One region of the Butyricicoccus sp. OF10-2 genome, then DNA from elsewhere that is predicted to be linked to it. Evidence: predicted binding sites of a transcription regulator. Region 1 holds the regulator's gene; the other holds the start of a gene.

Region 1 (11,613 bases):
ACCCGAACCCGCTGGTAGCCGGCAAAGGCGCACAGATCCTGCGCGACGCAGGCATTGAAGTCGAGACCGGCGTGTGCGAGGACGAATGCCGCCGCGTGAATGAAGTCTTCTTTCACTACATCACGCACAAAACGCCGTTTGTGACGCTCAAGTACGCGATGACGCTGGACGGCAAAATCGCCGCGCACACAGGCGACAGCCGCTGGGTTACCGGCGAGACCGCCCGCCGTAATGTACACGAAACGCGCAACCGGCTGCCCGCCATCATGGTCGGCATCGGCACCGTGCTTGAGGACGATCCGCTGCTCACCTGCCGCATTGACGGCGGGCGCGATCCGATCCGCATAATCTGCGACAGCCGCGCACGCACGCCGATCGACAGCAGAATCGTACAGACGGCAAACAAAATCCCGACCTATATCGCGGTCGTCGGTCGAAATGAGCGCACCGCTGAACTGGAACGGCACGGTGTACACATTCTCGAATGCAAAACGAAAGACGAGCGCGTAGACCTTGCCGACCTGATGCACCAGCTCGGCGCACTCGGCATCGACGGCATATTGCTTGAAGGCGGTTCGGCACTTGCGTTCTCCGCGCTGCAGGCCGGTGTGGTGCACCGCGTGCAGGCGTACATCGCCCCGAAAATCATCGGCGGTGCAGGCGCAAAAAGTCCGGTCGGAGGTCTGGGATTTGACAAGATGGTGCAGGCGCTTCCGCTGAAGGACGTGACCTGCACGCCGATGGGCGAAGATTTCCTGCTTGAAGGGAGATTGTAATGTTTACTGGACTTATCGAAGAAATCGGTACGGTGCGGCGCATCGAGCGCGGCGCAAAGGGCGCTCGGCTGACGATTGCGGCAGATACCGTGCTGGAAAATACCAAAATCGGCGACAGCATTGCCACGAACGGCGTATGTCTGACCGTGGTCGCGCTGACGGATGACAGCTTCAGCGCCGACGTGATGGCGGAGAGCCTGCGGCGTTCCGCGCTCGGCAGTCTGCAGAGCGGCTCGCTGGTCAATCTGGAGCGCGCGATGCCTGCCGACGGACGGTTCGGCGGTCATATCGTATCCGGCCATATCGACGGCACCGGCTCGGTTCTCTCGCAGCGGCGCGAGGACAACGCCGTGTGGGTGACGATCAAAACACCGGCTCCCCTGCTCCGGTACATCGTCGAAAAAGGCTCGATCGCCATTGATGGCGTCAGCCTTACCGTGGCGGCTGTGACGGACACCGACTTTTCGGTCTCCATCATCCCGCACACCGGCGCACAGACCATTCTGCTCGGCAAAAAGCCGGGCGAGCCGGTCAACCTCGAATGCGATGTGATCGGCAAATACGTTGAAAAAATGCTCACGCCGCACAAATCCAGCGGTATTACAATGGATTTTCTTGCACAACACGGATTTTAACGGAGGTTTTCTTTTATGGAATATCAGTTCAATACAGTTGAAGAAGCGCTCGAAGAACTTCGCGCCGGACACCTCATCCTCACCATCGACGACCCGGACCGCGAGAACGAGGGCGACCTCATCTGCGCCGCACAGTTCGCCACGACCGAAAACGTCAACTTCATGGCGACCCATGCCAAGGGCCTGATCTGCACACCGATGAGTGAGCAGGTTGCGCTCCGTCTCGGTCTGGAGCAGATGGTAAAGGTCAACACGGACAACCACCACACCGCGTTCACGGTCTCCATCGACCATGTGGACACCACGACCGGCATTTCCGCCGAGGAACGCGGCTTTACCTGCCGCAAATGTGCGGATATCCACACCAAGCCGGAGGAGCTCCGCCGTCCGGGACACGTTTTCCCGCTTGTTGCACGCCGCGGCGGTGTGCTGACCCGCAACGGCCACACCGAGGCGACTGTCGATCTGTGCCGTCTGGCCGGACTCGAGCAGTGCGGTCTGTGCTGTGAGATCATGCGCGATGACGGCACGATGATGCGCACGCCCGAGCTGATGGAGAAGGCCAAAGAATGGGGTCTCAAGATCATCACCATCAAGGACCTGCAGGACTACTGCCGCCGTCATGATAAGCACGTTGTCCGCGAAGCTTGTGCGAAAATGCCCACCCGTTTCGGTGAGTTCCGCATCTACGGCTACGTCAACGACCTGACCGGCGAGCACCATGTTGCGCTCGTCAAGGGCGAGATCGGCGATGGCAAGAACCTGCTCTGCCGCGTACACTCCGAGTGCCTGACCGGCGACGTGTTCGGTTCCCGCCGGTGCGACTGCGGTCAGCAGCTGGCGGCAGCCATGCAGCAGATTGACAAGGAAGGACGCGGCGTGCTGCTCTATATGCGCCAGGAAGGCCGCGGAATCGGTCTGATCAACAAGCTGAAGGCGTATGAGCTGCAGGAAAAGGGCTTCGATACAGTCGAGGCAAACGTAAAGCTCGGCTTTGCGCCCGACCTGCGTGAATACTGGATCGGCGCTCAGATTCTGCAGGACCTCGGCGCAAAGGAGCTGCGCCTGCTGACCAATAATCCGGAGAAGATTTACGGTCTGGACGGTTTTGGTGTAGAGATCACCGAGCGCGTGCCGATCGAGATCGCACCGCAGAAGGACGACGCGTTCTACCTCAGAACCAAGAAAATTAAGATGGGTCACCTCTTTAGTGAAACATTGTAATCAATCTATCCCGCAGGGCGGGATGACCTCACCTCGCCCTGCAATATATCTGTTCACCATATTGAAAGGAAGATTTTAAGATGAAGGTACTCGAAGGCAAGTTAGTAGCAACCAAGGGCAAGTTTGCAATCGTTGGTGCACGTTTCAACGAATTTATCGTTTCCAGCTGATCTCCGGCGCGGAGGACACGCTGGTACGTCACGGTGTGGACACGGATGACATCACGCTCGTATGGGTTCCGGGTGCATTTGAGATTCCGCTGGCGGCGCAGAAGCTGGCGCAGAGCGGCAAGTATGATGCAGTTATCTGCCTCGGCGCGGTTATCCGCGGCTCGACCAGCCACTACGACCTCGTGTGCAACGAGGCTGCCAAGGGCATTGCACAGGTCAACCTGCAGACCGGTGTGCCGGTGACCTTCGGCGTGGTTACCACCGAGAACATCGAGCAGGCCATCGAGCGCGCAGGCACCAAGGCCGGCAACAAGGGCGCAGATGCAGCGATTGCGGCTCTCGAGCTGGCAAACCTGCTGCCGCAGCTCTAAAATTGTGCAAAAAAAAAATGCTCTCTGATGATTCAGAGAGCATTTTTATTTACCATCCTCAATTCTCCATTTTCCTCCTGCAGACGAAAAACCACCCGAGAAAATCCCGGGTGGTTTTCTTTATTCTACCGAGCCTTCTCCGCCCATGAGCGCGGTCAGCTCCTCAATCCGCTCCAGTGGGAACGGCGGGAACGCCACCGGCTTCATGGCGATGGACATCAGCTTCATCGGGTTATCGTCCGCCGCTGCGCGGTTAGAGTGCAGTACACCGCGCCTGCCGGTACGACCGGACGGCCGCACACCCTGCAGGTGAAGCTGTCGTCGCAGGCGTGCGTTTTGTAATAACCCTTTTGATATTGCTTGCGTTTATTCTCCCGATTCATGAGAATTCCTCCTGAAAAGTCGATATTATTCGTCCTTTGGGGAGGTGGTTTATGGGTTCAGCCGACCTCCCGGTCAGCTTACCGAATCCAATTCGCCGTATTTCTTCAAAAAGCAAAGCTCCTTTAATTATTTATCCTTAAGTGCGTCCTTTACCTTATCCCAGAAGCTCTTGCGCTTGACCTGATTCTCGTCGGTAGACGTTTCCTCGAACTCACGCAGCAGCTTTTTCTGCTTGTCGGACAGGTTCTTCGGCACCTCGATGTTTACGCGGACGTACTGGTCGCCGCGACCGCGGCCGTTGACATTCTGAATGCCCTTGCCGCGCATGCGGAACGTCGTACCGGTCTGCGTGCCTTCCGGAATCTTGTACTCGATGCGGCCGTCGATGGTCGGCACCTGCAGCGTATCGCCGAGTGCGGCCTGTGCGAACGAAATCGGAATATCGACATGTACATCCGAGCCGTTGCGGGTAAAGATCGGATGCGGACGGATGGCAACCGTTACGAACAGATCGCCTGCGGGACCGCCGTTCACGCCTGCATTGCCCTGACCGCGCTGCTGGATGGACTGACCATCGTCGATACCTGCCGGAATGTTGACCTTGAACTTGCGGGTCTTGCGGACACGACCCTGACCGCCGCACTTCGGACACGGCTTCTTGATGATCTTGCCGGTGCCGCGGCAGTTCGGGCAGGCGCCCTGCGTCTGGAACATGCCGAGCGGCGTGCGCTGGGTCTGCGTAACAACGCCGGTGCCGCGGCAGTTCGGACAGGTCTCCGCCGTGGTGCCCTTTGCGGCACCTGTGCCGCCGCAGTCGTCACAGGATTCGATGCGCTCGACCGTGATCTCCTTCTCACAGCCGAATGCGGCTTCCTCGAAGGACAGGATCACCGTCTGACGGATGGATTCGCCTCGCTGCGGTGCGTTGCGGCGGGACGACCGTCCGCCACCAAAGCCGCCGCCGAAGAATGAGCCGAACAGGTCGCCCAAATCGCCCATGTCAAAGCCGCCGCCGTAGCCGCCTGCACCGGCGCCGCCGCCGTAACTCGGGTCAACGCCGGCAAAGCCGAACTGGTCGTACTTGGCGCGCTTCTCCTTGTCGGACAGCACCTCGTATGCTTCGTTTACTTCCTTGAACTTATCCGCAGCCTCCGGATTATCCTTGTTGAGGTCCGGGTGGTACTTGCGCGCCAGCTTGCGGTATGCCTTTTTCAGCTCATCATCACTTGCGCCCTTCTGTACGCCGAGCACTTCATAATAATCTCTTTTATCAGCCATAAAAAATCATCCTATACACAGGGATAGGCGCACCAAAGTGCGCCTCTCCATTAGAGTGGAGTGTGGAGAGTGAAGAGTGAGGAGTTTTTCTCTCCACTCTTCACTCTTCTATCTTCACTCTTGCTTATTACTTATTGTCGTCGTCCTTAACCTCGGTGAAGTCAGCGTCTACAAAGTCGCCCTGCTGGCCGCCCTGTGCGCCTGCACCCGGCTGGCCGCCCATGTTCGGGTCGCCCTGCGGTGCCTGCTGCTGATAGATCTTGCCGGCCAGATCGGAGAACTTCTTGGACAGACCTTCGGTTGCAGCCTTGATCATATCGGTATCGGTGCCCTTGAGCGCTCCTTAACCTTTTCGATCTCAGCCTGAACGCCTGCCTTCTCATCTGCGGACAGCTTGTCGCCCAGATCGGTCAGTGCCTTCTCGGACTGGAATACCAGCTGCTCAGCGTTGTTGCGAACCTCAACTGCTTCCTTGTTCTTCTTATCCTGCTCAGCGTACTGCTCAGCCTCGTGCATTGCCTTGTCGATCTCGTCCTGAGACAGATTGGTGGATGCAGTGATGGTGATCTTCTGCTCCTTGCCGGTGCCGAGATCCTTAGCGGATACGTTTACGATGCCGTTTGCGTCGATATCGAAGGTAACCTCGATCTGAGGAATGCCGCGCGGTGCCGGAGCGATGCCGTCGAGGGTGAAGCGGCCGAGGGTCTTATTGCCCGCAGCCATCTCGCGCTCGCCCTGCAGAACATGGATCTCAACCGACGGCTGGTTGTCAGCTGCAGTGGAGAAGATCTGGCTCTTCTTGGTCGGGATGGTGGTGTTGCGGTCGATCAGCTTGGTGCATACGCCGCCGAGGGTCTCAATGCCGAGGGACAGCGGAGTTACGTCGAGCAGCAGCACGTCCTTGACCTCGCCGCCAAGTACGCCGCCCTGAATGGATGCGCCGATTGCTACGCACTCGTCCGGGTTGATGCCCTTGAAGCCTTCCTTACCGGTGATGCCCTTAACAGCCTCCTGTACAGCCGGGATACGGGTGGAACCGCCAACCAGCAGAACCTTGGACAGATCGGAAGCGGACAGACCAGCGTCGCTCATAGCCTGACGAACCGGGCCCATGGTGCGCTCTACGAGGTCTGCGGTCAGCTCGTTGAACTTTGCACGGGTCAGGGTCAGCTCGAGGTGCTTCGGGCCGGTTGCGTCTGCGGTGATATACGGCTGGTTGATGGAGGTCTGGCTCATGCCGGACAGCTCGATCTTTGCCTTCTCAGCAGCTTCCTTCAGGCGCTGCATAGCCATACGGTCATTCGACAGGTCAATGCCGTTGGACTTCTTGAACTCGTCAACCATCCAGTCGATGATGCGCTGGTCGAAGTCATCGCCGCCGAGGTGGGTATCACCTGCGGTGGACAGAACCTCCAGAACGCCCTCGCCGATATCCAGGATGGATACATCGAACGTACCGCCGCCGAGGTCGTAAACCATGATCTTCTGCTCGGATTCCTTATCTACGCCGTAAGCCAGCGCAGCAGCGGTCGGCTCGTTGATGATACGCAGAACTTCCAGACCTGCGATCTTGCCGGCATCCTTGGTAGCCTGACGCTGCGAGTCGGAGAAGTAAGCCGGAACGGTGATGACCGCCTGATTGACCGGCTGGCCGAGGTATGCTTCTGCGTCAGCCTTCAGCTTCTGCAGGATCATAGCGGAAATCTCCTGCGGGGAGTACGGCTTGCCGTCGATGTTTACGCGGTAGTCGGTGCCCATGTGACGCTTAATAGAAATAATGGTACGGTCAGCGTTGGTTACAGCCTGGCGCTTAGCGACCTGACCGATCATACGCTCGCCGTCCTTGGAAAATGCAACAACAGACGGAGTGGTGCGCGCACCCTCAGCGTTAGGGATGACTACGGCTTCGCCGCCCTCCATAACAGATACACAAGAGTTCGTCGTACCAAGGTCAATACCAATGATCTTACCCATAATAAATACACTCCTTAATAGTTAGGATTTAGTTTACTTTAATTAATAGTTAGTAATCAGTTTGCAACCTTCACCATCGCATGGCGAATAACCTTATCGCCGATCTGGAAGCCCTGCTGGAAGGTTTCCGCGATAACATTCTCACCGAGGCTTTCATCCTCAACGTGCATAACCGCGTTGTGGAAGTTCGGATCGAATGCGGTGCCTGCGGTAGCGTCGATGACGGTGACGTTAATGCCCTTGAGGCTTTCGGTCAGCTGCGTCATGGTCAGCTCGACACCCTTTTTATATTCGGTGTCGGCGGTCTCTGCCTTGAGCGCCCGCTCGAGGTTATCGTAGGTCGGCAGCAGTGCGGTTACGGCGCGGCTGACTGCATCGGTGTACGCCTGCTCGCGCTCGCGCTGGCTGCGCTTGCGGAAGTTGTCGTACTCCGCCGCCATGCGGAGATAACGATCGTTCAAGTCGTTATACTTGGCTTCCCAGTCCGTCGCGGGCTTTGCATCAGCCTTAGCGGTCTCCTCTGCGGGAGCCTCGGTCTTTACCTGCTCCTGCTCTTCCGCCTCCGGCTTTGTCTTTTTGCTCATGTCGTTTTGTGCCTCCGTTTACAGGAAATCAATGATTTCCGTCTTTTTCATCTAAAAATGTCTCGGCAATCAGCTTGTTCAGCCCTTTTGCAAAGCGGCTGAGCTGTGCGGACAGCTTGGCGTAATCCATGCGGGTCGGACCCACGATGCCGATCGCACCCTGACCGATCTTGCCGATATCGTATTTTGCGTAAATCGCCGAGGTTTCACTCAGCGGGTTTTCACCGTTTTCCGGTCCGATGAAGAACTGGATGCCGTCGATCTTGCGGGTGGCCGGCAGCAGGTGCTTACGGTCGTCCTCCATGTAATCGAGCAGCGTCTGCGCCTTTTTCGTATCGCGGTACTCCGGAAAACGAAGCAGCTTGCTGGCACCGTCGAGGTAAACCTTCTGGTCGCTCAGCTCGGTGATCAGCTCTGCGATGTACTCGGCCACCGGAGCGAGCAGCGCGGTCAATCCCGCGGCGCGGCGCACAATGTCGAATCGCTCGGCGGTGATGCTCGAGAGCGGCAGTCCGGTCAACGTCTGGTTGAGCACATAGGTGAGCAGCTCGGCCTCATCCTTGGAGACCTCGGCCACCGTGCGGACCATTTTATTCTTGACCGTGCCCGAATCCGTAACTACTACGATTACGAAATTCATCTTATCGACTGCAATGATCTCAAACTGCCGGATGGCGATCTGCGTCATGGCCGGTGTGATAGCAACCGACGCGTAATTCGTCAGACTGGTGAGCAGCTTGCCGGCTTCCTGAATGAGGTGGTCAAGCTCGCGTACCTTGGTAAGCACGCTGTTCTGCAGTGCGTTTCCGTCCTCCGCATTGTCGGCCGGACGCTCCATCAGTTCATCCACATACAGTCGATAACCCTGCGGTGAGGGGATTCGCCCCGCAGAGGTGTGCGGCTTTTCGAGGTAGCCCATGTCCTCCAGTTCACTCATCTCATTGCGGATGGTGGCGGACGAGAACGGCAGCTCGTGTCCCTCGGTCAATGCCTTGGAGCCAACCGGTTCAGCCGTGCGGATGTAATCGCCGATGATGGCTTTGAGTATTTGCTTTTTACGTTCCGAAAGCTCCACCGAAGCAGACTCCTTTCTTTCGGTTGTTAGCACTCCATCTCCCCGAGTGCTAAACTTAATTTACCACCACATACGGACAAAGTCAAGTGCTGTTTGTGAACAATTTATGAAATGATGGTCGGAATTTTATCACACTCGTCTGCCGAGTGCTGAAATGCCAATTTTCACCGTATGAAAAATGCTCTGATTTGGTCGTTTTTCCTTGCGTTCGCGTTCACACAGTGATAAAATTATTATGAGAGAGACAGGCAATCGTTCGATTGCCGTAGAGAGAAAATCCGCTCTATAAAAAGGAGAACAAACATGAAGGAAATCAAAGTTGGCATCGTTGGTTTGGGCCGTCTCGGTTCGGTACACGCGCAGAATCTTGCGTTCAAGATTCCCGGCTGCAAGCTGGTCGCTGCCTGCTCGCTCGTGCAGAAGGAGCTGGACTGGGCAAAGGACTACCTCAAGGTGGAGTACACCACCACGGACTACAAGAAAATGGTTGATGAGGCAGACATTGAAGCTGTCGTTATCGTCTCCTCCTCTCCGGAGCACTGCTGGATGATCGAGTACGCGCTCGATGCAGGCAAGCACGTTTTCACCGACAAGCCGCTCGGCTGCTCGCTTGAGGAGTGCAAGCGCGCTGAGGCTGCTGTTGAACGTCACCAGGACAAGATCTTCTTCCTTGGCTTTATGCGCCGCTACGATCCGTCCTATGCGGATGCAAAGGCACAGATCAACGCAGGCCGCATCGGCAAGCCGTATCTGGTAAAGGCTACCGGTCTGGACCCGGAAGCACTGGTCGAGAGCTGCATCAAGTTCTCCAAGACCTCGGGCGGCATCTTCATCGACGCGGCTTCGCACGACATTGACCTGATGCGCTGGTTCCTCGGCGGTGAGGTTACCGAGGTTTACGCCGCAGGCACCAACTTTAAGCACCCCGAGTTTGCCGAGAACGGCGACACCGAGACCGGCATGGCAATGCTCAAGTTTGACAATGGCACGGTCGCTTTCCTGCACGTTGGCCGTACTGCGCCGCACGGCTACCACACCGAGACCGAAATCGTCGGCACCGAGGCGCATATCCGCGTAGCCGGTGTACCGTGGAAGGACCGTGTAATGGTTTACGATCAGTACGGTGCCCGTCAGGAGATCGTCGAGAACTTCCCGCAGCGTTTCGCAGAGGCTTACCTGCTCGAAATGGTGGACTTCATCGACTGCATCCAGAAGGACCGCAAGCCCGAGCTGACCGTTTACGACGGCACCAAGGCAACCCTCGTTACCTACGCGATTACGGATTCGTTCCACTCCGGCAAGCCGGTTCAGGTACAGTATTAATATATTGTAAAATCGCACAAAAGCAGAGTCGAAAGGCTCTGCTTTTTCTTGCATATTTTCATCTTCTCTGCTATTATAATGGCAAGGAGGTAGAGATTATGAACAACAACATTCCCATTGCCCGCTGGCTTTCCATGTTCTGGCTGTGCAGCGCCGTTTCACTGGTGCTTGGACAATTCAGCGGCTCCGTCACTTTGAACGGTACAAACGGTGCAGCGCTCACCGTTACCGGCATTCTCGGTATATTCTGCACCCTCGTGCAGTTTTATCCGTTTTACCGGTTCAGCCGCGTGTCCGAGCGCCTGCAGCGTGCGTTCACAGCCACTGTGCTCAGCGTGGCGGCAACCGTTGTCGGCCTGCTGGCCATGACGCTCGTTCCGAGCGACACGCCGCCGTATACACCCAGCACGTTTTATCTGCTGTTCAGCCTGATCGCACTTGCCGGTGTGATCGCAGCCTATGTCTCGCAGTTCTGGCTGTACACCGGACTGGACGATGTCTGTACAGAGCGCGGCTACGACTTTCCGCCCAAGCGTATTCGCTGGTGCTTTTATCTTTCCCTTATCAACATTTTGCTGCGCATGCTGCCAACTTCCATTCCGATTTTTCTCTCGCAGATTGCCAGCCTTGTGCTGCTTGCCCTGTTTATCCGTGCCGCATATCAAGCGGAAAAGCTGACCGTATAACCCAATATAAAAGAAAAAGGACCGCTGGGGCGGTCCTTTTTCTTATATATGAGAGATTATTTGTAGAGAGCAGGTTTATCCATCATCTCGATCGGCAGGAACTGATTCGTGCCGCGGGAACGGTTGAGCGTGTCTGCTGCGACGCAGGCAGCGTAGCCGTCCCATGCGGACGGACCATCCGGCTCACCCTTCTCCTCGAGTGTCTTGACCCAATGGGTCAGCTCAATGTCATAGGCTTCAATAAAGCGGTCCTTCCAGTCGGTCAGGATCGGGAACGAACGGGTTGCGTTCGAGCGCTTGACAACCGCATACGGATCAGGCAGGTTGACTGTGCCCTTCTCGCAGACGACCTGACACTGGATGTCGTAACCGTAAGCGTCCGCAACCTGAACCTCTACGTCAATACGCGCACCGGACTGGGTTTCCAGCAGCACGATCTGCGGGTTGTCGTAACCCTTGGTAGAGCACGCGGACTGGCGCACCTTGAGCACCTGACCGCTCTTATACTCATCGCCGAGCAGCCAGCGGCATATGTCCAGCTCGTGGATTGCAACGTTGGAAACGCCCATCTCGGTCTGGAAGCCGTCCGGCTGAGACACGTTACGGTGGCACGCGTGAATCATCAGCGGCGCACCCAGCTCACCGGAGTCGATGATGCGCTTCATCTCGGCGTAGCCGCGGTCATAGTGGCGCATAAAGCCGACCTGTACCAAACGCTTGCCGTGTGCGGTCTCGGCCGCGATGATTTTCTCGCAGTCGGCGGCACTCTGTGCCAGCGGCTTCTCGCAGAACACCTGCTTGCCCGCTTTGAGAGCCTCGAGCACATAGCCTGCGTGGCTCGGGTCGGACGAGGTGATAACGACCGCCTGCACCTCCGGTGCTGCAATCAGCTCCTCGCCGGTCTTGTATGCCTTCATGCCTTCGTACTGCGCCGCAACCTTAATCGCAGCTTCTTCAAAATAGTCTGCACAGGCAACAACCTGACAGCCCGGAACAATGTCCGTCAGGCGTCGAATGTGATCGCGGCCAATTGCGCCGCAGCCAATAACACCAATATTCAGCATGCTGATCCTCTCCTTTTAACAGCAAGAATAATCGCTTAAAATCTCGTTAATACTCGCGGATTCCCGCGT
Region 2 (11,613 bases), on a different contig from region 1:
GGCGCTGTTTGATATACTAATCGTTGCTCCATGCACGGGCAATACGCTCGCCAGACTGGCGCACGGTCTGACGGACACGCCTGCAACCATGGCGGTCAAAAGCCATCTGCGCGGAGAACGTCCAGTCGTGCTGGCGGTCTCCACCAATGACGGTCTGTCCGGCAGCGCCGCAAATCTCGGCACGCTGCTTAATCGCCGGCATTACTATTTCGTACCGCTGCGGCAGGATGCACCGCATAACAAGCCGCGCTCGCTTGTCGCAGACATGACGCTGATTCCCGCCGCCATTGACGCGGCCATGAACGGCAGACAGCTTCAGCCCATCCTGCTTGCACCCAACGTATAAAAATCCCGCAGAGCTGACACTGAATCGTGACAAGTAATTATTGTGCCGCAAAGAACGGTGTGACCGTGAAAGTCACGCCGTTTTTTCTATGATCCCGGGCTCTGCCGATACGGAGATTGCCACCTCGTCCATGAAATTGAATAAGTTTGCTTTTGATAAACAGCAAAAGACAACCGCCCCTTCCTTTCGGAAATGGGCGGTTGTCTTTGCGTTTGTGATCCTTGCACACCTGAATCCGCCGGCTATCCGCAATACGACTGCATTCGTTCCTTATCACGGTTAAGCCAGCATTCTGCAGGACTTTTCTTATGATTCTTTGCCTTCCGGCTCCTTGCCGGTGGCAAATGTGATCGCACGGCTGCAGTTGGTAATCTGCACATTGTGCAATGCACCGCCGAACTCGCCGTCCAGCGTCCACGTTACCTCGTCATCGGACGAAAAACTGATTTTTGACGTGCGGAAGTACGCGAAGCGGTTAGATTCGACATTATGCGTCAGCAGGTCATTCGCCAGCCACTGCAGCTCCATCGGATTTTCGACCGGGTAAATGAGCAGCACCTCGTACAGTCCGTCATCCAGCGCCACGCCATCCGGCGGATGGTCTTAAAGCCGCCGACCGACACCGTGTTTGTCACCATACCGTAGATGAAATCATCCTCCATCTGCGTTTCCGCGCTGTTCACGCGGATGTGGTAGGTTTTGATGTTGGTCAGCGCCTTAATGCCCTCGATGATATACGCAGCACGCCCGAAAATGTTCTTGGTCTGCTGCGGTGTCTCGTAAGAGACCTCGGTAAACGCGCCGAACGCCGCAACATAGTTAAAATAGCGATCGTTGAAGCGGCCGATGTCCAGCGCCTGCAGCGTATCGCCTGCCGCAATAACCGCCGCCTCAGCGGGCACCTTGGAAATGCCCAGACTGAACGCGAAGTCGTTTGTCGTACCGGCAGGCACATAACCGAGAACCGGACGGGTCTCCGCCTGCATAAGACCGGTAATCACCTCATTCAGCGTACCGTCACCGCCTGCACACACAATGCGATCGAACTCGCCCGCACGCTCCCGCGCAACACGCGTTGCATCCTGCGCACCCTGCGTGATATAAATCGTCACATCATATCCTGCCTGCTGAAATGCGGTTACGCAGCCGATGATCTTTCCGCTCATTGCACCGCGTCCCGCATGCGGATTGAGTATCCACAGCATTCTCTTCATGTTTCATCACCTTCCGGTTTTGTTCATAAATAAAATGTAGTATCGACACAGCCGAGCCGCATCGCTATTCTCAATCCATCAATCATTCACTCTTTTATCCCCGCGTATACGGTCTATTATATACTAACTATATTATTATATATCTCAGGAGAGCAAATTGCAAACAGCATTTGCGTAAGCCACCGGATCATCCACCGGCATACCCTCGATGAGCAGCGCCTGCGTGTACAGGATATCCGCATAGGTGCTTACCTTATCCGAGCCTTCTGCCTGCAGCGCACACAGCTTCTTAAAGATCGGGTGCTCGGCATTCAGCTCCAGAACACGCTCTGCGTGTACGCTCTGACCGCCGTTGACAGCAGCCTGCTGGTTGAGCACCTTCTCCATCTCGAGCGTTACCGGGCCTTCGGCACGCAGGCAGCACGGATGGCTCTTGAGACGGCTGGTCAGCTCGACCTTCTTAACCTTGCCCTCGAGCGCCTTGCCGAGCGCTTCGAGGACATCCTTATTGTCCTCACTCAGCTTTTTGATCTCCTCCTTCTCGTCCTCGCTGTCCAGACCGAGGTCTGCATCCGCGATGGACTTGAATTCCTTATCGTTGTACTTAGCGAGCATCTTGACGCAGAACTCATCAATGCTGTCATCCATACACAGCACCTCGTAGCCCTTGTCGGACAGCGTTTCCATAACCGGCAGCAGCTTGATCTTGTCGATGGTCTCGCCGCAAGCATAGTAGATATACTTCTGGTCTTCCTTCATGCGGGAAGCGTACTCCGCGAGCGATACCAGCTTGTCCTCCGTGGAGGAATGGTACATCAACAGATCCTGCAGCAGCTCCTTGTGCGCGCCGTACTCAACATAAGCGCCGTACTTGATCTGACGGCCGAACGCTGCCCAGAACTTCTCATAATCCTCGCGCTTATCCTTCTGCATTTTGAGCAGCTCGCTCTTGATCTTCTTCTCAAGGCTCTGCGCAATGGCCTTCAAATGACGGTCGTGCTGCAGCATCTCACGGGAGATGTTGAGCGACAGATCTGCCGTATCGACCATGCCGTGTACAAAGCTGAAATGATCGGGCAGCAGATCCGCGCATTTGTCCATGATGAGTACGCCGTTGGAATACAGCTGCAGACCCTTCTCATAATCCTTAGTGTAGTAGTCCATCGGCGCGTGAGACGGGATGAACAGCATTGCCGTGTACGTTACCGCACCTTCCACACTGGAATGGATGTGGCACAGCGGCGGCTGATAATCGTAGAACTTCTGCGTATAGAAGCTGTTGTAATCCTCGTCCTTCAGTTCCTTCTTGGACTTCTTCCAGATCGGGACCATGGAATTGAGGGTCTCATTCTCGGTGTACTCCTCCCACTCCGGCTTGTAGTCGTCACCTGCGTCCGCCGGCTTCTCCTTCATGCGGGAGCGCGTCATATCCATCTTGATCGGGTAGCGAATATAATCGGAATACTTCTTTACCAAACCCTGAATGCGGTACGGCTCGAGGAATTCATCGTAATTCTCGTTCTCCGTATTATCCTTGATGGTCAGCACGATCTTCGTGCCGTTTTCTGCCTTTTCGCACGGTGCAACCGTGTAGCCGTCCGCACCGTCGGATTCCCAGCGGTTGGCCTCGTTGCTGCCTGCCGCACGGGATACGACCTCAACATGCTTTGCGACCATAAATGCCGCATAGAAGCCAACGCCGAACTGACCGATGATGTCGATGTCGTCCTGCTTTTCGTTTTCGTTCTTGAACGCCAGCGAACCGGAATGCGCGATCGTACCGAGGTTGTTCTCCATTTCCTCGGCAGTCATGCCGCAGCCGTGGTCCTCGATGATAAAGCGGCGGTTTGCCTTGTCGAGCGTCAGCTCAATCGGCAGACTGTCGCGGGTGATACCGGTCTTGCCTTCCTTCATTGCATTATAGTAGAGCTTATCCGTTGCGTCGGATGCGTTGGAGATCAGCTCACGCAGGAAAATCTCCTTGTGCGTATAAATAGAGTTGATCATCAAATCGAGCAGGCGCTTGGATTCTGCCTTAAACTGCTTGGTTGCCATGATTACATACACCTCTGTGTTTGTTGTTCGGTGTTAGCACTCTCAATCGCCGAGTGCCAACATTGATATAATAAGCCTATTGCGCAAAAAAATCAAGTAGGGTTTGTAAAATTCATGGTTTGTTCAAAATCGAAATTGAGAATTGGATATGCCCGAACCGTGCAGGCGGTTCACCCTATTCGGGCGGAGAATTTTTCCGTGAACCACGGCGGGGAGTGCCGCTGCGCGCGGCAGGCGCACAAGAGGGTAGACAACCTGCGGTTTCCACCCTCTTGTGAATCTCCCCTTTTCCCTTAGAGGGCACGGCGGTAACGGTAGAAGGAGACCGCTGCGAAAAAAAGAGTGCGGCAGAGGATTTTTCGTTCCGCGTTGTATCCGCCTATTCGTAGTGTCGGATACCGTACTGCTACATCCAATTTGGGTCTACGCAGGCGCGGCACAACAGTGCCGCGCAACACGATTACGGGTGCATATCGCCTATATCCGTAGGATTTGGATAATCTGCACAAGCAAAAAATTTGCGCGGCACGGGTATGCCGCGCCTGCGTGGAGTAAGCCGCCTGTGTAGCAGTACGGTATCTGGCACTGCGAATAGGTAGAGGAATGGACGCGCAATGCGCGCCCCTACGGAACGGTAACCCGACTGCCGTACTCCTTTTCGGAGCGGTCTCCTCTCTACCATTACCGCCGTACTATCAAACAAAGGAAAGGTAGGAGTTCAAAGAGGAAGGGAAACCATGGGTGTCCCTTCCTTTTTGTCCCCGCGGCGGACGCCGCACGTCCTCACCGCCGCAGCGGCGGAATCCTCGCCCGGAAATGGCGAACCACCTTCGCAGTTCGGGCACACCGGAAAACCTGTGTCTGCGACCGGTGCAGCCCGAATAGGACGAACTGTCTGCGCGATAGGACGCTCCCTATCCATTCTCAATTTTGACACACCCCCTTTCCTATGCTATACTAAAGGTAAGAAAACAATTTTGGAGTGATAGCATGGTACATCTTGGCAACGATTGGGACGAGATCCTTGCCGGTGAGTTTGAGCAGGATTATTACAAGCGCATTCGCTACTGGCTGAAAAAGGAATACGCCGAGCAGACCATCTATCCGGCGGCAGAGAACATCTTTAACGCTCTGCGGTACACGCCGTATTCCAAGGTCAAGGCCGTCATCCTCGGGCAGGACCCATATCACGGTCCCGGACAGGCGCACGGACTTTGCTTCTCGGTTCAGCCGGGTGTTCAGCCGCCTCCGAGCCTGCAGAACATCTTCAAGGAGCTGCAGAGTGATCTCGGCATTGTACCTCCCAAGGACGGCACGCTCACCAAGTGGGCGGAGCGCGGTGTGCTCATGCTGAACACGACTCTGACCGTACGCCGCGGGCAGGCGAACAGCCATAAAAACCTCGGCTGGACGACCTTCACCGACCATATAATCGAAAAGCTGAACGAACATGAGCAGCCGATCGTCTTTCTGCTCTGGGGCGGCAATGCCCGCAGCAAAAAGAAGCTCATCACCGCACCGCAGCACCTTGTGCTCGAAAGCGTGCATCCCTCTCCTCTGTCGGCGTACAATGGCTTTTTCGGCTGCAAGCACTTCTCCAAATGCAATGCGTTTCTCGAAGCGCACGGCATCGACCCCATCGACTGGGATCTCAATCATTAAATCGTGAGCTTCCGCACCATTTTCCGGGTGCGGAAGTTTTTTTGACTTTTTTCAAAATCCCTATTGACAAACAGGAGTTTCGGTTGTATATTTAATTCATACAAAACACATATGATTAAAGTGAATTAAGGAGAGTGATCTCAATGATGATCCGGCGAATGTGTCGATGTTGCATCGACTGAGTTTTCCCATCATTCCTTATTAACATCACATTCTAATTTTTCTTAATTTTGAAAGGCGGTTTATCCCATGTCTGATATTAAAAAGAGCTTCTCCGACCTGATCGGCAACACCCCGCTGTACGCGGCTGAAAAGTTTGCAGCTAAGGCTGGCGCTAACGCACAGGTTCTCGCAAAGCTGGAGTACTTTAATCCGGCCGGTTCCGTTAAGGATCGTATCGCAAACGCTATGATCAACGAGGCTGAGAAGTCCGGCGCACTCAAGCCGGGCGCAACCATTATCGAGCCGACCTCCGGCAACACCGGTATCGGTCTGGCAGCAGTTGCAGCTTCCCGCGGCTACCGCATCATCCTCACCATGCCGGAAACCATGAGCGTTGAACGCCGCAACATGCTGAAGGCATACGGCGCTGAGCTGGTTCTGACCGAAGGCACGAAGGGCATGTCCGGTGCGATTGCAAAGGCAAACGAGCTGGCTAAGGAGACCCCGAACAGCTTCATCCCCGGTCAGTTCGTAAACCCGGCAAACCCGGCTGCACACTACGCAACCACCGGCCCCGAGATCTGGGAGCAGTCCGGTCACAAGGTTGACATCTTCGTTGCAGGCGTAGGCACCGGCGGCACCGTAACCGGCACCGGCAAGTACCTGAAGGATCAGGACCCGAATGTCAAGGTAGTAGCTGTTGAGCCGGATACCTCCCCGGTACTGTCCACCGGCAAGGGCGGCCCGCATAAGATTCAGGGTATCGGCGCCGGCTTCGTTCCGGATGTACTCGATACCAAGGTTTACGACGAAGTTATTCGTGTAGCAAACGAGGATGCATTTGAAACCTCTCGCCAGTTCGCTCACAGCGAGGGTCTGTTCGTAGGTATTTCCTCCGGTGCTGCTCTGTGGGCTGCTGTTGAGCTGTCCAAGCGTCCGGAGAACGCCGGCAAGGTTATCGTAGCTCTGCTGCCTGATACCGGTGACCGTTACCTGTCCACCCCGCTGGTTTCTGAGTAATTTTAATTCTCAAATCCTGCAATTCTCTCCAAAAATTCATTCATCTCCAAATGTATAAAAAAGACACCTCTGCATAGCGGAGGTGTCTTTTTTATGGAAAATGGAGAATTGAAAATGAAAAATGAACGTAACGTTTCTCCAGTTTCCGCCCACGCATTTAACAATGAAAAACCACCCTGCGAAAGCAGGATGGTTGCAGTCTGTCAAAAAAGTATTATTTTAATTTTTACGCTTCGTGCGGCAGCACGCATAAAATAGAATTTGCGAAGCAAATTCATAAATTCCGGGAGCATGTATCTCGGAATTTATACAAGGGAAGAAAAAATGTGCCCGTAGGGCGCGGTTTTTCTTCAGTATTCGCTCGAAAGCGTGGTTTCGAGCGAGAGGCTGCTCGGAAAACGTTAGTTTTTCGACAGCCTCAAACCACCCTGCGAAAGCAGGGTGGTTTCGTTATACCTTGGAATAATAAATCGCAGTAACCGCACCATCCTCGATGGAGGGATAGCAATATCGGTAGGTACTGCCGGTACTCGTCGGCGCATTCAGCTGATGGTACGGCTGGCTGACGTCGATAGCTACGCAATCTGCAGCCGCCGGGATGCTCACTGTACCCTCACCGTCTGCAAAGGTGAACACGCCGTTCGTGTACGTTACCGTGCGGTCGATCGCGCGTTTGCCGCTCAGCGAAACGTAGCTAACGCCGCCGACTCGTCGGAAATCCGTATACTCCATCAGACCGGTATACGTCACCGAAGGATCATAGTTCTCGATCACAACATCGCAGTAATTCTGCGTGCCGATACACAGATTGACCAGATCGCCGCGGCTCTGATACACAACGCCGCTGCCCTGCACGGTCAAATGCGTTGCCCGATAGAGCATCACCGCCATCTCCGCACGCGTTACCTTGGAAAGCGGATTGATTTTCCCTTTCGAGCCGCCGATCACCTTAGCACCGACCAGTGCGCTGACCGAAGGCTTCGCGTAATTGGAAATCCTGCTCGCATCCGAGAAGCTGCTCACCGAACCGGTGCCCAGCTTGAGCGCCGTGCGGTCAATCGTGCGTTTGAGGAACACCATTGCGTCCTGACGGGTCATGCTCTGCTGCGGCTGAAACGCACCGGTCGCGGTGCCCGCCGCTATGCCGAAGGCTTTCGCCGCGATAACCGCCTTACTGTAATAGGCGCTGCTCGGCACATCGACAAACGAGCCGTTCGAATTGACCTGACCGTTGTCGAGCGCTTCACTCATGCCATAGGCGCGGTCGAGCATAACGATGAAGTCCGCTCGGGTAATGGCGTTGCCCGGATAAAACAGATGGGTTCCGCCGCCCTTGATCACGCCTGCAACGGCAAGCGTATCAACCTCGCTGGAAGCCCACGCGTACTCTCCTGCTGTATCATAAAAGTAAACCGAGTGTTCAGGAAGATACGCATACGTCTCCACGGTGTTCGCGCTCAGTGCATAGGCTGCCGTGATCGCGCTTACGACCACCGCAACCGCCAGCACCGCAACGGTCACCAGCTTTCGCGTTCTTTTCATAATATTCTCCTTGCCCAGTGGTTATAATAGATAGGGTGTATTCCCCACCTATGTAAACTTGCTTCAAAATTATAGCACACTGTTCCCCACTTTACAAGTTAAAATATGACTAAATTTGTTGTAACCATTCTGTAATTTTAACCTTTTTATACAAGAAAAGCGCGGTTTTCCACCAAACCGCGCTTTCAAAGTCCATTTTTCGTCTATCACTGCTGTTCTGCGCGGTACCATCGCCAGCTCAGCACAGTCGGGATAATCGTTGCCGCCGCCATTGGCGCAAGCACCAGCACAAACTTTGCAGTTTCGTTTGGAACGAACGAGCCTGCCGCACCGATAATACCCGCCGCAAACAGCATGCGGCCCGCCGCACGATGCGTTTTCGTCCAGACAGTTTCGCTCGACAGCGTCCACGGCGTTTTGAGTCCGCAGTACCAGTTCATGCGAAACTTCGGCATAATGTTGCCGAGGCACATCACCAGCAGGCTGACGAGCAGACATACGACTGTCGGCACATCGACCGTACCCGGACGCAGTGCTTCCGCAATGCAGATGCCGCACATTGCGGTCAGAAACAGGTCGATCATGATCTGAAACCCGATATAGACATCGTAAAACTTGCTGTAGTTCCTGCTTTTCGGGTCAAACCGCGGCAGAAAGTAAAACAGAACCGCAAACAGCGGTGCCATCCCGGCCACGATCCACAAATGCCATCTGGTTTCGTAATTCATATGGCCGGCAAGATCCCACTGCATGGGAATCTCTGCGGGCAGCCTGCTGTAAAACGCGGCTGTCATTGCCGCCGGCAGCAGCGACAGCACCCACGCCGTCACCTGCAGTCTACTGATTTTTTTCATTCCTGCCATCTCCTTTCAAGGCGCTGATCCATTCAAGAATCTCATCCACGACCGACATATTCAACTCATAATAAATGTACTTGCCCTGCTTGTCATCCAGCACCAGACCCGCATCCCGCAGGACGGACAGGTGATGCGAAATGGTTGCGCCCGACACCTCGAAGTGCGCCGCAATATCGCCCGCCGCCATCGGTCCGCGCTGCAGCAGCGACAGAATTTCGCGCCGCACCGGATCGCTAAGTGCCTTAAAGCTCTGCTGAAACCCCATTACTGTCCCCTCTTTCGTGCGGCAAACCACATTTTGCGTCCGCAGACCGGACAATATAGCTGCCAGTCATTTCCCACATGCGTGCGGAAAACCAGCCGCTTCCACGGCAGATTCTGCTTCGTGCCGCAGGATTTACAAATTAAATCGCACCTTGCAAGCGCTTTTGCCTGCCAGATTACCAGTATTGCCGCTAAAATCAGCGCAATCGCGCAAATCAGAATGGTAATGTCCATTCCGTTCACCGCCCTTCTCGCTATCCTATTAATTAGATGGCCATCTAATTGTTTTCAGTATACCACATCTTCTGCGTTTGTCAATACATTTCGATAAATATCTAAATGACGCAAAAAGAAAAACCGCAAGTTAAACTTGCGGTTTCGATGTTCTATACCAGAACTTACGCCATGCCGTTGAGCTTGGTAGTCATCTTGCTCTTCTTGTTGGACGCATTGTTCTTGTGCAGGAGGTGCTTGGCAGCCGCCTGATCGACAGCCTTGACAGCGGTCGTGTAAGCAGCAGTTGCTTCAGCCTTATCGCCGCCAGCAATCGCAGCATCAAACTTCTTCAGAGTGGTCTTGAGCTCGCTCTTAGCCATCTGGTTGTTCAGCGCCTTTACGGAGTTAACCTTAACGCGCTTCTTTGCAGACTTAATATTGGGCATTCTGAAAACACCTCCTTCGTTTTCTATTCAACAGTGATATTATTCTATCATCTTCTCACAAAAAAAGCAAGTGTTTTTTTCATTTTCTGCATAAAAACTTTTTCCTCGAAAAAAACTATCCTTATAAGGAGGGATTGCGCATGGCTTTCCGCACCGATCTGGCCGTTGAGGCGATTGAAAACCATAAAACAGCCGCTGCCCTGCCGCATGTCCGGCAGTCCGACCACATGCTTGAGGGCTTCGCCGTACACGAGGTACGCATTCTCTCAGAGGATGCCGCCCGCGAGATCGGCAAGCCGCAGGGGCGCTATCTCACGCTTGAGCTGGATGCACTCATCCGCCGTGAGGAGGACGCGTTTCCGCGTGCCTGCAAGGCGCTCAGCACACTGCTGCGCGAGCTGCTGCCGCATCCGAATGACGGTCCGGTGCTCATCGCCGGACTGGGCAACCGTATGATAACCCCCGATGCCATTGGTCCGCAGACCGCCGATCATGTCATTGCCACGCGGCATCTGGTCGCGCAGTCGCCCGCTATTTTCGCGGACTGGCGGCCCGTTTCCGCACTGGCTCCGGGTGTGCTCGGACAGACCGGCGTCGAGACCGGCGAGGTCATCTGCGGTGTGCTCGACCGCGTGCGCCCTGCCGCTGTCATCGCCGTGGATGCGCTTGCCGCCGGTCGGCTGTCGCGGCTGCTGCGTACGGTGCAGCTGGCAGATACCGGCATTACGCCGGGGGCCGGCGTGGGAAACGCCCGCGCAGCGCTCAACAAGGAAACACTCGGCGTGCCGGTTATCGCCGTCGGTGTGCCGACCGTGGTGGACGGCGCAACGCTCGCACATGAGATCAGCAGTCAGCTTGGGCAGCCTGATTGTGAAGCGCTGGACGACCTTTCTCAGCCGGTGATGATCACCACACGCGATATTGACCGCGAGGTCGCTGACATCTCCCGCATGATCGGCTATGCAGTCAACATGGCGCTGCATCCGCACCTCAGTGTTGCCGATATCGACCTGTACCTCTCGTGACAGGTTTCGGGCATACTCGCACGCTGTACGGCGTATGATAGATAGCATGAAACAGCAAGGAGGATGGCGCAATGAAGCGGCGTAAACATCAGAAATTCCGATCGAGAGGCGGCATCCGCCTGCCTGCCGTCATCACCCTCTGTCTGGCGCTGTCGCTGCTGATTTTTCCCGGGCAGGCGGCGAGCCGATCGCACAAAAGGCACTGACCGGTCTGGCTCGCAACAGCGGCTTTGTCACCCGCGCAATGGCGCTCGAATTCGGTGTTTCGCCGGACGATACCGCTGAGGTGTACACGCCGCGCACGGCTGCCGCAGCGCGGGATGAGCAGGCGGAAAATCCGCTTGCAGAGAGCACCTATGTGCCCTCGTCCGACACCGAGAACGACAATCCGGTGCTGTCGGCCGCTGACAAGGCTGCCACGGTCTCCATCAACAACGAGACCTCGTATGACGTGGATGCGGCAGACTGTCTGGCCGCAGACGAGCATTTTTCCGCTGATGGAGATGGGCCGCAGGTGCTTATCTATCACACACACAGCAGCGAAAGCTACACGCCGGATGCCGCTTTTCCGTATACACCGACCGAGACCGAGCGCACGACCGATACCAATTATAATGTAGTGCGCGTCGGTGACGAGCTGCAGAAGGTCCTCGAGAACAACGGCATTGAGGCCGTACATATCCGCGAAATTTTCGATTCGCCCGTGTACACTGGCGCGTATGACCGCTCACTTGCCGTGGTTGAGGACACGCTGGCAAAATATCCATCCATCACAACCGTCATTGATGTGCACCGCGACTCGAT

What was found. Region 1 encodes HrcA, which represses chaperone genes, less so after heat shock. Its sites were predicted from a motif close to TGTTAGCACTCNNNNNNNNNGAGTGCTAACA; they were not measured.
Region 2: htpG (molecular chaperone HtpG) is a predicted target of HrcA. The motif match lies at 3,647-3,677, and genes of this name have one in related genera.

The regions. Positions count from the first base shown of each region.
Region 1 is NZ_QUMC01000003.1:127,245-138,857, forward strand. Features, by position in the region: gene ribD (bifunctional diaminohydroxyphosphoribosylaminopyrimidine deaminase/5-amino-6-(5-phosphoribosylamino)uracil reductase RibD) at 1-776, shown strand, start outside; gene DXB00_RS03125 (riboflavin synthase) at 776-1,411, shown strand; gene DXB00_RS03130 (bifunctional 3,4-dihydroxy-2-butanone-4-phosphate synthase/GTP cyclohydrolase II) at 1,427-2,635, shown strand; partial or broken gene ribH (6,7-dimethyl-8-ribityllumazine synthase) at 2,716-3,176, shown strand; partial or broken gene DXB00_RS03140 (hypothetical protein) at 3,297-3,559, opposite strand; gene dnaJ (molecular chaperone DnaJ) at 3,687-4,838, opposite strand; partial or broken gene dnaK (molecular chaperone DnaK) at 4,966-6,812, opposite strand; gene grpE (nucleotide exchange factor GrpE) at 6,869-7,396, opposite strand; gene hrcA (heat-inducible transcriptional repressor HrcA) at 7,425-8,471, opposite strand; gene DXB00_RS03165 (Gfo/Idh/MocA family protein) at 8,775-9,794, shown strand; gene DXB00_RS03170 (hypothetical protein) at 9,893-10,480, shown strand; gene DXB00_RS03175 (Gfo/Idh/MocA family protein) at 10,537-11,544, opposite strand.
Region 2 is NZ_QUMC01000004.1:52,685-64,297, reverse strand. Features, by position in the region: gene DXB00_RS03635 (dipicolinate synthase subunit B) at 1-346, shown strand, start outside; gene DXB00_RS16985 (hypothetical protein) at 653-874, opposite strand; gene DXB00_RS03625 (diacylglycerol/lipid kinase family protein) at 841-1,560, opposite strand; gene htpG (molecular chaperone HtpG) at 1,705-3,615, opposite strand; gene ung (uracil-DNA glycosylase) at 4,606-5,277, shown strand; gene cysK (cysteine synthase A) at 5,527-6,459, shown strand; gene DXB00_RS16260 (hypothetical protein) at 6,553-6,717, shown strand; gene DXB00_RS03605 (S-layer homology domain-containing protein) at 6,910-8,001, opposite strand; gene DXB00_RS03600 (SdpI family protein) at 8,208-8,855, opposite strand; gene DXB00_RS03595 (autorepressor SdpR family transcription factor) at 8,839-9,123, opposite strand; gene DXB00_RS03590 (hypothetical protein) at 9,123-9,356, opposite strand; gene rpsT (30S ribosomal protein S20) at 9,521-9,784, opposite strand; gene gpr (GPR endopeptidase) at 9,925-10,809, shown strand; gene DXB00_RS17635 (hypothetical protein) at 10,881-11,015, shown strand; gene spoIIP (stage II sporulation protein P) at 11,054-11,613, shown strand, end outside.